One region of the Mesorhizobium sp. WSM4817 genome, then DNA from elsewhere that is predicted to be linked to it. Evidence: riboswitches for the same ligand, from Rfam matches in the RefSeq annotation. Region 1 holds a riboswitch; the other holds the start of a gene.

The links. Region 1 has a riboswitch for thiamine pyrophosphate ahead of thiB (thiamine ABC transporter substrate binding subunit). Riboswitches for the same ligand answer to the same signal wherever they lie in the genome.
Region 2: it holds a riboswitch for thiamine pyrophosphate, as region 1 does, so the genes downstream of both, thiC (phosphomethylpyrimidine synthase ThiC) here and thiB (thiamine ABC transporter substrate binding subunit) in region 1, are expected to answer to the same signal.

What each region holds. Positions count from the first base shown of each region.
Region 1 is NZ_JBVVQQ010000018.1:36,603-44,408, forward strand. It holds gene AC0L2K_RS22825 (ABC-F family ATP-binding cassette domain-containing protein) at 1-1,487, opposite strand, end outside; gene AC0L2K_RS22830 (thiamine diphosphokinase) at 1,489-2,133, opposite strand; TPP riboswitch at 2,236-2,349, shown strand; gene thiB (thiamine ABC transporter substrate binding subunit) at 2,393-3,406, shown strand; gene thiP (thiamine/thiamine pyrophosphate ABC transporter permease) at 3,499-5,118, shown strand; gene thiQ (thiamine ABC transporter ATP-binding protein) at 5,115-5,885, shown strand; gene AC0L2K_RS22850 (M48 family metalloprotease) at 6,177-7,604, shown strand.
Region 2 is NZ_JBVVQQ010000002.1:450,961-458,766, reverse strand. It holds gene AC0L2K_RS04815 (ABC transporter substrate-binding protein) at 1-1,094, shown strand, start outside; gene AC0L2K_RS04810 (ABC transporter permease) at 1,177-2,091, shown strand; gene AC0L2K_RS04805 (ABC transporter permease) at 2,095-3,018, shown strand; gene AC0L2K_RS04800 (ABC transporter ATP-binding protein) at 3,015-4,655, shown strand; TPP riboswitch at 4,738-4,854, shown strand; gene thiC (phosphomethylpyrimidine synthase ThiC) at 4,955-6,784, shown strand; gene thiO (glycine oxidase ThiO) at 6,781-7,782, shown strand; gene thiS (sulfur carrier protein ThiS) at 7,751-7,806, shown strand, end outside.

The sequences.
Region 1 (7,806 bases):
CCGCCGCGCTGCGCCAGCATGTCGGAATAGCCGCCGGCATATTCGATCCAGCGGCCGCCGCCTTCCGGCGCGATCAGGCTGGTCACCGTGCGGTCGAGGAAATCGCGGTCGTGGCTGACCAGGATGACGGTGCCGGCAAAACCGGCGACCAGTTCCTGCAGCAGTTCCAGCGTCTCCATGTCGAGATCGTTGGTCGGTTCGTCCAGCACCAAAAGATTTGCCGGCCGCGCCAGCACACGGGCGAGCAGCAGCCGCGCCCGCTCGCCGCCCGAAAGCTCGCGCACCGGCGTGCGCGCCTGTTCCGGCTTGAACAGGAAGTCCTTCATGTAGGAGACGACGTGGCGCTGCTCGCCGTTGATGACAAGGTTCTCGCCGCGGCCGTCGGTGAGATACTGCGCCAGCGTCTCTTGCGGGTCGACTGCCTCGCGTTTCTGGTCGAGCGTGGCGATCTCCAGATTGGTGCCGAGTCGCACCGTGCCTGAGTCCGGCTTCAATTCGCCGGTCAGCATCTTCAGCAGCGTCGTCTTTCCGGCGCCGTTCGGGCCGACCAGGCCGACGCGGTCACCGCGCTGGATGCGGGTCGAGAAACCCCTGACCACGGTGAGGTCGCCAAAGCTCTTCTCGATGTTCCTGGCCTCGATCACCAGCTTGCCCGATTCGGCGGCTTCGCTGGCCACCATCGTCGCCGCACCCTCGGCGCCGCGATGGCCGCGAAAGCGCTGGCGCATGGTCTGCAATTCGCCGAGCCGGCGCATGTTGCGCTTGCGCCTTGCCGTCACGCCATAGCGCAGCCAGTGCTCCTCGCGCACGATCTGGCGGCCAAGCTTGTGCTGCTCGCTCTCTTCTTCTTCCAGAACGGTGTCGCGCCATTCCTCGAAATGGCTAAAGCCCTTGTCCAGCCTGCGGGTCTGGCCGCGATCGAGCCAGACGGTGGCGCGCGACACGCGCTCGAGGAAGCGGCGGTCGTGCGAGATGACGATCAGCGCCGAAGAGGTGCGGGCGAGTTCCTCCTCCAGCCATTCGATGACCGACAGGTCGAGATGGTTGGTCGGCTCATCGAGGAGGAGAATGTCGGGCTCCGGCGCCATGACGCGGGCCAGGGCAGCACGGCGGGCTTCGCCGCCGGAGAGATCGTTCGGCCGTTCCTCGCCGGACAGGCCGAGATGCTCCATCAGATAGGTGGCGCGGTAGGGATCGTCGGCGGGTCCGAGACCCGCCTCGACATAGGCGCGGACGCTGGCGAAACCATCCATGTCGGGCATTTGCGGCAGGTAGCGCACTGTTGCCGAAGGCTGGCGGAACACCTCGCCATCCTGCGGCTCGATCAATCCCGCAGCGATCTTCAGCAACCTCGACTTGCCCGAGCCGTTGCGGCCGACCAGAGCGATCTTGTCGCCCGCCGACGCCGTCAGTTCCGTCCCGTCGAGCAGCGGCGTGCCACCGAAGGTCAGTTTTATCCCGTCGAGATTGAGAAGCGGCGGCGCCATGTCAGCTTTCAGGTAGGGGGAATGGATGGGCGAGCAACAGCGCGCGGCCGCTGCCCAGCGCGACTTCGAGCCGGCCCTTGACCTCGTTGGAAATGGTCAGCGACGAGCCGAACGCCACCTCGACATGGTTCAGCGGCCATTTGGCGCCGGTCACGGTCAGACCGGCAAGGTCGGAGAAGCCGAGAATCGAAAACAGCGTGCCGTCGGCGTAGTCGAAGCCGGCCTTTCCGGGAAGCAAGGGCACGCCTTCCTGTGCGCCACTGGTCAAAAGCACCTCTGTCCCTGCCTCGGCCAGCCGGACGCCGAGCGCCAGGTGCAGGAAGGCGTGGTCGGTGCGCTTGCCGCCGAACGCGCCGGCGAGCACGAGGCTGGTCGCGCCGCGTTCGAGCGCGGCGGCGATAGCCAGTTCGCCGTCGGTCTTGTCCTTTTCTGCCGGAAACACCTGGCGCGGCACGGCGGCGAGCTCGTCCGGCAAATCCGCCGGCACCGAATCGAAGTCGCCGACCCAGAGTTCCGGCGTCAGGCGCAGAGTCCGGGCATGGCTGATGCCGGCGTCGGCGGCGATGACACGCGTGCCTTCGACCTGGCGGTCGAGCAGCGGCGTGCGGATAAGGTCGCCGCCAAGCAGGATGGTGAATTTGCTCATATGCGTGGCCCTTACCAGCCCTGCTTGCGATACGGAAGGCCGCGGTCCGGATGCCCGGCAAACTTCCGCTTGCGCCGCAGATGGGCCGGGCCTATGTGTCGAAGCGCTCTAACGGGGTGCTGGACGCGATCTTCGCGGACCGGCTGAGAGGCAACCTGCCAACCCGCTGAACCTGATCCGGTTTGTACCGGCGGAGGGATTAGACGTTTCGGACAAGCCGACGCCTCAATTCCCTTCAACGCCAACGAAGGAGGCGCCGATGCGCACGTTTTTATACACACTTGTTTCGGCAGTGCTGCTCGCGGCGACCGTTCTCGCCGGCACCGGGTCGGCATCCGCGCAGGAAAAACTCACCGTCTATACCTATGAGAGCTTCACCGCCGAATGGGGTCCAGGCCCGGCGGTCAAAAAGGCGTTCGAGGCCGAATGCGGCTGTATTCTCCAATTCGTCGCGGTCGCCGACGGCGTCGCCCTGCTCAACCGCGTCAGGCTGGAAGGGGCCGCGACCAAGGCCGACATCGTGCTCGGCCTCGACACCAATCTGACGGCGGAAGCCAAGGCCACCGGCCTGTTTTCGCCGCATGGTGCCGTCATCGACGTCAAGGTGCCGGGCGGCTGGAGCGACGATATTTTCGTGCCGTTCGACTATGGTTATTTCGCCGTCGTCTACGACACCGAAAAGCTGAAGACGCCGCCGAAGAGCCTGAAGGAATTGGTCGAGGGCAATGCCGATGAAAAGATCGTCATTCAGGATCCGCGCACCTCGACGCCCGGTCTCGGCCTGCTGTTGTGGGTGAAGTCGGTTTATCGCGACAAGGCGCCCGAAGCCTGGGCCAAGCTTAAGGCAAAGGTGCTCACCGTGACGCCGGGCTGGAGCGAGGCCTACGGCCTGTTCACCAAGGGCGAGGCGCCGATGGTGCTGTCCTATACCACGTCGCCGGCCTATCACATGGTCGCCGAAAACACCCAACGCTATCAGGCAGCGTCCTTCGACGAGGGCGCGTATCTGCAGATCGAGGTTGCCGGCATCACCAAATCAGGTGCGAAGAACCCGTTGGCGAAACAGTTCCTGACTTTCATGACCGGGCCGAAATTCCAGGATGTCATTCCCGAGACCAACTGGATGTTCCCTGCCGGCAAGACCGAGAAGCCGCTCAATCCGGCTTTCGACAAGCTCGTCAAGCCGACCAAGACGTTGCTGTTAAGCCCCGAAGAGGTCGCCGCCAACCGCAAGGCCTGGGTCGACGAATGGCTGTCGGTGATGAGCAAGTAGCTTGTGATTGAGAGATGATCACTCTACGGCGCCGGGAACTCGGCCTCAGCCATATTTTCTGCTTCGACGATCGTTGAACTAGGCAGGGCGGCATGCGTACCGGATATCCTGCCGACCCCCGCGTCACCGCCGGCACAATTGCGCTTGCCGCTGTTGCGCTGCTGATCGGCGGCGCGTTCGCCGGGCTCATCGTCGAAGGCGCCCGCGATCCGTCCGGCGCCGCGTCGGCCTTCGATTCCTACCTCTTCAGCGTCGCCCGATTCACGTTGTGGCAGGCATTGCTGTCGACACTGCTCTCCGTCGTGCCAGCGCTGTTCGTGGCGCGGGCGCTGTCGCGGCATCCGCGCTTCTTTGGTCGCGGCCTGATCCTGCAGCTCTTCGCCGTGCCGCTCGCGCTGCCGGCCATCGTCGCAGCACTCGGGATTCTGGCACTCTATGGCCGTGCAGGCTATTTTGCCGGCGTGCTCAGCGCGATCGGCGGTCAGGGCTGGCCGGGCATGTACGGCCTGTCCGGCATCCTCGTCGCCCATGTCTTCTTCAATCTGCCGCTGGCGACGCGGCTGTTCCTCGAAGCGCTTGCGACAGTGCCGGCCGACCAGTGGCGGCTGGCGAGCCAACTCGGCATGGGCGCCAGGCCCGCCTTCCGGCTGATTGAATGGCCGACGCTGCGCGCGGCGCTGCCGGGCGTCGCCGGGCTTGTCTTCATGCTCTGCATCACATCCTTTACCATCGTACTCACGCTGGGCGGCGGGCCGCGTGCGACGACGCTGGAGGTCGCCATCTACCAGGCGCTGCGTTTCGATTTCGATCCTGCCCGCGCGGTGACGCTGACAGTGCTGCAGATCGCGCTGACCTTCGTCGTCGTGCTGGCATTGATGCGGCTCGGCGCCAATACCGTCGGCGACGCCAACCTGCCGGTGGCTTCGCGCCGCTATCTTTCGGCCGGCGCCGCCGAGACCGTGCTGAACGCAGCATTGATCATCCTCGCTTTGCTGTTCGTCGCCGGGCCGATGGCGGCCACGGTGACGTCAGGCCTTGGCGCCGATCTCGGCCGGCTGGCGGGCGAGAGCGCGGTGCGGCAAGCGGCGCTGACCAGCGCCGTGCTCGCCTTGCTGGCGGCGCTGCTTGCAGTGGCGCTGTCGCTGTCGCTGGTCATGGCACGCCGGGCGCTGGCCTTGAGGCGTCGCGTCGGCGCCAGGACGCTGCTCGAATACGCCACCGATACCGGCGCCGGCTTCGTCCTCGTCGTGCCGCCCGTCGTCATCGGCGCCGGCTGGTTCCTGCTCCTGCGGACCGTCAGCGACGTCTTTGCCATCGCCCCTGTCATGGTCGTCGCCGTCAATGCGGTGATGGCGATGCCGTTTGCCATCCGCGCCATTCGCCCCGGCTATGATGCGGCGAGCGAACGCCACGAGCGGCTCTGTTTGCTGCTTGGCATTTCGGGCTGGAATCGTTTCCGGCTGGTCGACTGGCCGTCGCTGCGGCGGCCGCTCGCCACCGGTTTCGCGTTCGCGATGGCTTTGTCGCTCGGCGATCTCGGCGTCATTGCCCTGTTTGGCAGCGACTCCCTGCAGACGCTGCCTTATCTCTTGCTGGCCCGCATGGGCAGCTACCGCACGATGGACGCGGCCGGCCTGGCATTGCTGCTCGGCCTCGTCTGTCTCGCGCTTGTCCTGGCCGCGGACTGGCTGGGACGGGGAGAAAAATCATGATGCTCAACAGCGAAAACGGTACGGCTGTGCGGCTGGAAAAGGTCTCGTTCAGCTATGGCGAAGCGCCGTTTTTATTCGATGTCGAGTTCGCCGCCTCGAAGATCACCGCCATCATGGGGCCGAGCGGCTCGGGAAAATCGACACTGCTCAACCTGGTGGCCGGCTTCGAGACGCCGCGATCGGGCCGCGTGCTGATCGGTGGCGGCGAAGTCGGCGGCAAACCGCCTTCGGCGCGGCCAGTGTCGATGGTGTTCCAGGAAAACAATCTCTTCGCCCATCTTTCGGTCGAACGAAATGTCGGCCTTGGCCGCTCGCCATCGCTCAGGCTGACCGAGGCCGACCACGCTGCAATCGCCGGGGCGCTCAAGCGCGTCGGCCTTGCCGGCAAGCAACGGCGCCTGCCGCGCGAACTCTCCGGCGGCGAGCGGCAGCGCGTCGCGCTCGCCCGCGTCCTGGTGCGCGACCGGCCGGTGCTCTTGCTCGACGAACCGTTCGCCTCGCTCGGACCGGCCTTGCGCGACGACATGCTCGATCTGGTAGCCGACCTCCAAGCGGAGCGGCGCATGACGGTGCTGTTCGTCACCCATCAGCCGGAGGACGCCCACCGTATCGGCCAGGACATGGTGTTCCTGGACAATGGCACGGTTGCCGCAACCGGGACTGTCGCCGATTTTTTTACCAAGGCTGGACCGGAAGCCTTTCGGCGCTATATCGGTGCAGGTCCGTTTGGCGCAGGATCACGAGATGTTGCCCGGAAGCGGACATAATTTACGGCCAAACCGGCTTCAGGCGATGTGGCGTTTGCTTGCCAAGGTCAAAGTAGTGTGGCTAGGTCCTCCGATACTGGTCCGGCATAGGTTGTGATTTGCCACTACGGTGCCATCCGCGCTCGTGGGCTCGAAGGACGCTGTGGCAGTTGATTTTGCGCATGATCTGAAAATCGATGCCCGATTTTCGGGCCATGTGCTGAGAGCCGAAAGGAAGCTGTTCTGCCGACCGGCACAGACAGAGTGAGAAGGAAACCGCTGGCGCGCTTCCTGGCGCTGGCCGGCTTTGCCATGGCATTGGCAAGCTGCCAGATGTTCACGCCTCCGGACGTTCAGGAATCCGGCTTCCAGCCTTCCAGCAAACCGGTCACCGTCGACAATGTTGCCGCCAACAGCAAGGTCGCCGAAATGGCCAAGGCGCAGCATCCGCGCATCCTCGCGACCTATGGCGGCGAATATTCCGATCCCAAGCTCGAGCGCATGGTCGCCAAAGTCGTCGGCAGCCTGACGGTGGTTTCGGCCAACCCGAGCCAGACCTACCGCATCACGATCCTCAATTCGCCCAACGTCAACGCTTTCGCATTGCCTGGCGGCTATCTCTACATCACGCGCGGCCTGTTGGCGCTGGCCAACGATTCGGCCGAGCTCGCCGCGGTCATCGCGCATGAGATGGGCCATGTCACTGCAAACCACGGCTTGCAGCGCCAGCAGCTCGAGGCCGAGGAAGGCTTTGCGACAAAAGTCGTCTCGGATGTGCTCGGCGACAGCCCGACCGCCAAGGCGGCACTGATCCGCGGCAAGCTGCGGCTTGCCCAGTTCTCGCGCAATCAGGAGCTGGAGGCCGACGGCATCGGCATCAAGTCGATCGGCGAGGCGGGCTTCGATCCGTTTGCCGCCGGCCGCTTCCTGCAGTCCATGTCGGCCTACACCGATTTCCGCTCGATCAGCGGCGCCACCGACGCCAGCCTCGACTTCCTGGCAACGCACCCGAACACGCCGCAACGCATCGATCTGGCGCAGCGCCACGCCCGCCAGTTCGGCGCGCCCGGCGTCGGCACGCGCGACCGCGACGCCTTCCTCGCCGGCATAGACGGGCTGCTCTACGGCGACACGCCGGAGGAAGGCTATGTGCGTGGCGAAACCTTCCTGCATCCGGGGCTCGGCGTGTCGTTCTCGGTGCCCGACGGCTTCATCATCGACAACTCGGCCGCGGCGGTGACGGCAACCGGGCCGGGCGACATAGCGATCCGCTTCGACGGCGTCTCGATCGACAGGAACCGATCGCTGACCGACTACCTCCGCAGCGGCTGGGTGGCCGGTCTCGACGAAAGCAGCGTGCGCCAGGAAACAATCAACGGCAACGAGGCGGCGACGGCGCATGCCAGCGCCGAGGGCTGGCAGTTCGGCATCGCGGTGATCCGCGCCGGCGGCCAGGTCTACCGGCTGCTGACGGCAGCCCCCTCCGCCAGCACCTCGCTGGATGCGGTGGCGCGCTCGGTCAGCGGCTCGTTCCGGATCTTGAGCGCGGCCGAAAAAGCAGCGCTGAAGCCGCTGCATATCCGCGTCGTCACGGTCCGGCCCGGACAGACCATGGGTTCGCTCGCGGCGCAGATGGTCGGCGTCGACCGCAAGCTCGACCTGTTCAGGGTGCTCAATGCAATGTCGCCCGGCGCAGCCGTTTCGGCCGGCGACAAGGTCAAGATCATCACCGACAGATAGGGTGTGTCGATATTCAGGTGATGCCGGCCCGCAAACGGCAATTTCGTGCGCTTCCGACCTTCGCCGGCCGGAGCACTCATGAGCGGTCGCGGCAGTAAGGCTACGGCCGGCGTAGGCCGGTGCTCACGTACTTTATGTACGCTCCGCTCCGGTTCTCGGAAACCACCTGGTTTGGTCGCTTCGCGCCCGTCTTCGACTCCGA
Region 2 (7,806 bases), on a different contig from region 1:
CGCTCGACAAGCTGACCGTCGAAATAAAGTCGGACAGGCCCGAGCCCATCATGCCGACGCTGTTGAGCGTGGTCATGATCGTCTCGCCGAAGACGCCGGTCGACCAGGCGGTGAACGATCCGGTCGGCACCGGCCCGTTCACGCTGTCGACCTTTTCCCCGCAGACCGTGGTGCTGGACGCGTTCGACGGCTATTGGGGCAACAAGCCGCAGATCACCAAGGCAACCTATGTCTGGCGACCCGAATCCTCGATTCGAGCCGCCATGGTGGAGACCGGGGAAGCCGACCTGACACCGTCGATTGCCATCCAGGACGCCAGCAATCCGGAGACGGATTTCGCCTACCTGAACTCCGAAACCACCGCCATCCGCATCGATGCCGCCGAGCCGCCGCTCGACGACCTGCGCGTGCGCAAGGCGCTCAACCTGGCGATCGACTGGGAAGGCCTTGCCCAGCTGTTCGGCGACGACGTCAAGCGTGCGTCGCAGATGGTCGTCTCCGGGATCAACGGCCATGACGATGCGCTCGAGCCTTGGTCGTATGATCCGGAAGAGGCGAAAAAGCTTATCGAAGAGGCGCGCGCGGCGGGCGTCGCGGTCGACACCGAGATCAAGCTCATCGGGCGAAACGGCATCTATCCGAACGGCGCCGAAGCGATGGAGGCGATGATGACGATGTGGCAGGATGCCGGCCTCAACGTGAAGCTGACCATGCTCGATGTCGCCGACTGGCTGCGCTATCTGCAAAAGCCGTTCCCGGCGGAGCGCGGCCCCAATCTTCTGCAGATGATGCATGACAACAACAAGGGCGATGCGGCCTTCACGGTGCCGATCTTCTATCGATCGAGCGGCAGCTACTCGACCTTGGCCGATCCGGCATTCGACAAGCAGATAGACGAGGCACTGGCGGCGACCGGCGAAGCCCGCACCAACAGCTTCAAGGCGATCTTCGGCAAGGCCCGCAACGAAGTGGTGGCGGACATCCCGATGTTCCACATGATCGGCTATACCCGGGTTGGCACCAGGCTGGAATGGAAGCCCGATATCACCACCAACAGCGAAATACCGCTGGCCAATATCGCCATCAAAGACTGAGCGATACGGGGGTGCCAGGCGGTCGTCGCCCTGCGCCCCCTGACCCGCTGCCTCCGTCGATATCCGCCGAAGGGCATCCGAAATGATAATCTATCTTGGACGCCGGGCGTCGCACAGCATCCTGTCGGTCATCGGTCTTTTGACCTTGGTTTTTTTCCTGACACGGCTCACCGGCGATCCTTCCGCCTTGTACCTGCCTCTGGACTCGACTGCAGAAGCTCGGGCCGCGTTCGCGCGGTTGAACGGCCTCGATCAGCCGATCCATTGGCAGTTTCTGGGATATCTGCGCGATCTGCTGCAGCTGGATTTCGGTGAATCGCTGCGCCAGAACCGCTCGGCGATGCAGGTCGCGCTCGAGGCGTTCCCGGAAACGCTGAAGCTGGCCGTCGTCGCGATCACGCTGTCGACCGCCTTGGCAATCCTTGTCGGCTCGCTGGCGGCCGCGTGGCCAGGCAGCATCTTCGACCGTATCGCCAGCCTCGTCTCGCTGGCCGGCGCAAGCGCGCCGGATTTCTGGGTCGCCATCGTCGGCATCCTTGTCTTCGCCGTGGGGCTCGGGCTTTTGCCGACATCGGGCACCGGCACCTGGGTCCACTGGATCATGCCGACCTTCGTGCTGATGCTTCGCCCTTTCGGTCTCCTGGTGCAGGTCGTGCGCGGAACCATGCTGTCGGCGCTTGCCTCTCCATACATCAAGACCGCAAGGGCCAAGGGCCTGCCGCGGCAGAAGATCATCTTCGGCCATGCGCTTCGCAACTCGCTGCTGCCCGTCGTCACGGTCGCCGGCGACCTGGCGACCAGCCTCGTCAACGGCGCCGTCGTCGTGGAGTCGATATTCGGCTGGCCCGGCATCGGCAAGTTGATGATCGATTCGATCATCCAGCGCGATTTTGCCGTCGTCCAGTCGACCATCCTGGTGACGGCAACCGCCATCTTCATCCTGAACATCGCGATCGACCTCCTCTACGCGGCTCTCGATCCGCGCATCCGGTACTGAGCCATGACGATCATCACCCCCGACATCAAGCCGGCGGCCGTTCCAGGCAGCGGCCGCGTGCTTTTCGCCTATTTGAAGCGCGACAGGCTTGCGCTCGCCGCCGCCATTTTCCTGGTGATCGTCGTGCTCGCTGCGGTCCTCGGCCCGTGGCTGGTGGGCGATGCCGCTTCGCGGCTGGGCCTGCGCCAGCGCAATCTTGCCCCGTTCTCGCTGGCCAGTGGCTGGATCTACGTCCTTGGCGCCGACACCCTCGGCCGGCCCATCCTGGCCAGGCTGATTGTCGGCGCGCAGAACACATTCGGCATTGCCGCGGCGGCGGTGTTCGCGTCGATGCTGGTCGGTGGAACGCTGGGCCTGATAGCGGGCTATTCGGAGCGCTGGTACAGCCATCTCATCCTGCGCCTCGCCGATGTCGTCATGAGCTTTCCCTCGCTGCTGCTGGCGCTCATCGTGCTCTACACGCTGGGTCCGAGCATCACCAACCTGGTGATCGTTCTCGCCGTGACGCGCATGCCGATCTACCTCAGAACGGCGCGCGCGGAAGTGCTGGAGTTGCGCGAGCGCATGTTCGTCAGCGCGGCGCGAGCCATGGGCGCGAAGCCGGCCCGGATCATCATCCGGCACATCGCCCCCCTGGTCCTGCCGACATTGGTGACGATTTCAGCCATTGATTTCGCGACCGTCATTTTGTCGGAATCGGCGCTGAGTTTCCTTGGCCTCGGCATTCAGCCACCCGACTTCACCTGGGGCGCAATGGTCGCAAACGGCCGCGGCTATCTCGCCACCGCCTGGTGGATCGCATTCTGGCCGGGCCTTGCAATCATGCTGACGACGCTGTCGCTCAACATCCTCTCGAACTGGGCGCGCACCGTCGCCGATCCGCAGCAACGCTGGCGCCTTCAGACATTGCGAAAAGCTGCCCGATGAGCAACGCGACCATTCTCAAGGTGGAGTGTCTGACCGTCGATTTTCTTTCGGACGATGAACCGATACGCGCCGTCGACGATGTCTCTTTCCACGTCAGCCGTGGCGAGACGCTGGTGATCCTCGGCGAAAGCGGTTCGGGTAAGAGCGTCAGCACCAGCACGGTGATGGATCTCATCGACTGTCCGCCAGGCGACATCGTGGCCGGCTCCTGCCTCTTCGATGGCGTCGAACTGTCAGGCCTCGGTGCCGAGGCGCGCCGAAGCATCAACGGCCGCAGGATTGCGATGATCTTTCAGGATCCGCTCGCCTATTTGAACCCGGTCTACACGGTGGGGCGCCAGATCGAGGAGGTCTATGAGAGCCACGGCGCAGAGAGCGGCAAGGGCGCACGCGCCAAGACGATAGAACTGCTTCGGCGCGTCGGCATTCCAGAGCCGCAAAACCGCGTCGACTTCTATCCGCATCAGTTCTCGGGCGGACAGCGCCAGCGCGTGATGATTGCCATGGCGATCGCGTTGAAACCGGACATCCTGATCGCCGATGAGCCGACGACTGCCCTGGACGTCAGCGTGCAAGCGCAGATCCTCGATCTGCTGCGCGATCTCCAGCGCGAAACCGGCATGGCGTTGATCATGATCACCCACGACCTCGAAGTCGCCGCGTCCATGGCGGACCGGATCATCGTCATGAACGGCGGCAAGGTCGTCGAGACAGGCATCGCCAAGGAGGTCTTCAGCAATCCGCAGCACCCCTATACGCGCCGCCTCATCGCCGCCCTGCCCCACGGCAACGCAGCGGAGGCGCCGAACAGGCGTTCGACGGCGATCGCCGGCGAGACGCTGCTCAAGGTGGAACATCTCACCAAGCACTATGAGCTTGCTTCCGGAGCTTTTAGCAGCAAGCGGACGTTCAAGGCGGTGGACGACATAAGCTTCGAGGTCAGGAGAGGAGAAACGCTCGGCATCGTCGGCGAGTCCGGCTCCGGCAAATCGAGCGTCGCGCGCATGCTGTTGGGGCTGAACGCGCCAAGCGCCGGCAGCGCGGTCTTTGCCGGTGAGAACATCTTCGACATGAATGGAAAGCGCCTCATGGCGTTTCGGCGCAAGGTCCAGATGGTCTTCCAGGACCCATACGGATCGATGAATCCGCGCATGCGCGTTTATTCGATCATTTCCGAGCCCTGGGTGATCCACCGCGATATCCTGCCGAAGGACAGGTGGAAGGCTCGCGTGGCAGAGCTCCTGGAACTGGTGGGGCTGCTGCCGGAGCACGCCGAGCGCTACCCGCATCAGTTTTCCGGCGGCCAGCGGCAGCGCATCGCCATTGCGCGCGCGCTTGCCAGCGAGCCGGAACTGATCGTCTGCGACGAGGCGGTTTCGGCGCTCGACGTCTCTATCCAGGCGCAGGTGATCGACCTTCTGGCCGACCTCAGGACGAGGCTCGGCCTCTCCTATATCTTCATCACCCACGACCTGCCGATCGTGCGCCATTTCGCCGACCGGATCATGGTCATGAAAGACGGAAGGATTGTCGAGGAAGGCCAAACCGCGGCGCTGTTCGGGGCGCCTCGCCACGACTATACGCAAAGCCTGCTGCAGGCCGTGCCGCAGCCCAAATGGCTAACGCAGGCTCAATAGTTCGTCCGCGCGCGCCCAGCAAGCGTTGCCGATTGATGGGCCGAATGCGCTTGACAAAATGGCGATCGCCCGCTCAATTTGACCCATTCACCAGGGGGGTCCCGGCAAGGGGCTGAGATACTGCTGGCTTTCGCGGCGCAGTGACCCGTTGAACCTGATCCAGTTCATACTGGCGTAGGGACGGTGCAAGCGCTTTGCGGAGTCCATGCCCGAAAACCTGTAAGCAGGCAGGCAGAAGCGTCTTTTCATCCTTCCGGCACAGAACTGGGTCTCCAATGCATGAGCAAAGGAGCCTCAAAATGAATGCCATTTCCCCCGCCGTGTCGACGGGACCGCTGCCCGCCTCAAGGAAAATCCACAAACCCGGCCTGATTCACCCGCAGATCAGGGTGCCGATGCGGGAAATCGCCGTCCATCCGACGGCAGGCGAACCGCCTGTCACCGTTTACGATCCGTCCGGCCCCTATACGGACCCGACTGTCGAAACCAGCATCGAAAAGGGCCTCGCCAGGTTTCGCAATGAATGGGTGACGGTGCGCGGCGACGTCGAATTCCACGATGCCCGCAGTGTCAGGCCGGAGGACAACGGCTTTGCGTCAGGTGAGCGCCTGACGCCGGAATTTCCCGTGCGCCACCGGCCGCTAAAGGCAAAAACGGGCCAAGCGGTGACGCAGCTTGCCTATGCGCGCGCCGGGATCATCACCCCCGAAATGGAGTTCGTCGCCATTCGCGAGAATCTCGGCCGCGAGAGCTTACGCGGCGGGATGCAGCGCGACGGCAACTCTTTCGGCGCGGCAATCCCGGACTTCGTCACGCCGGAATTCGTGCGCGACGAGATAGCGCGCGGACGGGCTATCATTCCCGCCAACATCAACCACCCGGAGAGCGAGCCGATGATCATCGGCCGCAATTTCCTGGTCAAGATCAATGCCAATATCGGCAATTCAGCCGTCACCTCGTCGATGGCCGAAGAGGTCGAAAAAATGGTCTGGGCGATCCGCTGGGGAGCCGACACCGTCATGGACCTGTCGACCGGTCGCAACATCCACAACATCCGCGAATGGATCGTCCGCAATTCGCCTGTGCCGATCGGAACCGTGCCGCTCTACCAGGCGCTTGAGAAGGTCGGAGGGATCGCCGAGGACCTGACCTGGGAAATCTACCGCGATACGCTGATCGAACAGGCCGAACAGGGCGTCGACTATTTCACCATCCATGCCGGTGTGCGGCTGCACTACATCCCGCTGACGGTCGACCGGGTCACCGGCATCGTGTCGCGCGGCGGTTCCATCATGGCGAAATGGTGCCTGCATCATCACCACGAAAGCTTCCTCTACGAGCATTTCGAGGAAATCTGCGGCATCTGCCGCGCTTACGACGTGTCGTTCTCGCTCGGCGACGGCCTTCGTCCCGGCTCGATCGCCGACGCCAACGACGCGGCGCAGTTCGCCGAACTGGAAACGCTCGGCGAGTTGACAAAGATCGCCTGGGCCAAGGATTGCCAGGTCATGATCGAGGGGCCAGGCCACGTTCCGATGCACAAGATCAAGGAGAACATGGACAGGCAGCTCGAAGTCTGCGGCGAGGCGCCCTTCTACACGCTTGGGCCGCTGACCACCGACATCGCACCCGGCTACGACCACATCACCTCAGGCATCGGCGCTGCGATGATCGGCTGGTACGGCACGGCGATGCTCTGCTATGTCACGCCCAAGGAGCATCTCGGTCTCCCCGACCGCAACGACGTCAAGACGGGCGTCATCACCTACAAGATAGCCGCGCACGCCGCCGACCTCGCCAAGGGTCATCCGACAGCGAAGCTCCGCGACGATGCGCTGTCGAGGGCGCGGTTCGAGTTTCGTTGGGAAGACCAGTTCAACCTGTCGCTCGACCCCGAAACCGCGCGCTCCTTCCACGACGAGACCTTGCCGAAGGAGGCGCACAAGCTGGCGCATTTCTGCTCGATGTGCGGGCCGAAATTCTGCTCGATGCGCATCTCCCACGACATTCGGGCCGAGGCACAGAAAGAGGGCATGGCGGCGATGGCGGCGAAGTACCGCGAGGGCGGCAATCTTTACATGCCGGTGGACGGCGAACCGCCCATGCCGAAGATGCCGGAGCCGTCATGAGGCTGCTGGTCAAAGGGGCTGGCGTCGCCGGCCTCACCGCCGCCTTCGAACTCGCCGCCCGCGGTGCTGCGGTAACCATTGCCGAGACCCGGCATGGCCTTGGCGGCAACGCATCATGGATGGCCGGCGGCATGCTGGCGCCCTGGTGCGAGCGCGAAAGCGCCGAGCAGCCGGTGCTGGATCTCGGACGCGATGCCGCCGACTGGTGGGATGCGGTCCTGCCGGGTCATGTCACGCGGGCCGGAACGCTCGTTCTGGCAACGCCGCGGGATGCGGGCGAACTCGACCGGTTTGCAAGCCGCACGTCGGGTCATCGGCGGATCGACGAAGACGAAATCGCGCTCCTGGAACCCGATCTCGCCGGCCGCTTCCGTCGCGGGCTGTTCTTCCCGGGCGAAGCCCATCTCGACCCACGCCGTGCAATGGCGGCGCTGCATGAAAAACTCGCCGGAAGCGGCGTCGAGTTCCGCTTCGGAATGGACGCCCTGCACATGACGGGATTCGACCGCGAGATCGACTGCATAGGAATGGCGTCCAGCGATGAAAGGCTTCGCGGCGTTCGCGGCGAGATGCTGATCCTGCGTACACCGGACATCTCGCTGTCGCGCCCGGTCAGGCTGCTGCACCCGCGTTTGCCGCTCTATCTGGCGCCGCGCGCCGACCACCATTTCATGGCGGGTGCAACGATGGTCGAGAGTCTGTCCACGGAGCCGGTCACGGTGCGGGCGATAATGGAACTCCTGAACGCCGCCTATTCGGTTCATCCCGCCTTCGGCGAGGCCGCGATCGTTGAGACGGGCGTCGGCATTCGCCCGGCGTTTTCCGACAACCTGCCGCGCGTCGAAGCGCATGGCAGGACCGTCGCGATCAACGGGCTCTACCGCCATGGTTTCCTTCTGGCCCCCGCCATGGCGCGTCGGGCGGCCGACCTTGTTTTCGATGCTGACAAACCGGTGGAACTTGCTGATGAAACTGACGGTCAACGGCGAAGCGCATGAGATCACCGCCGCCACCCTGGCGGA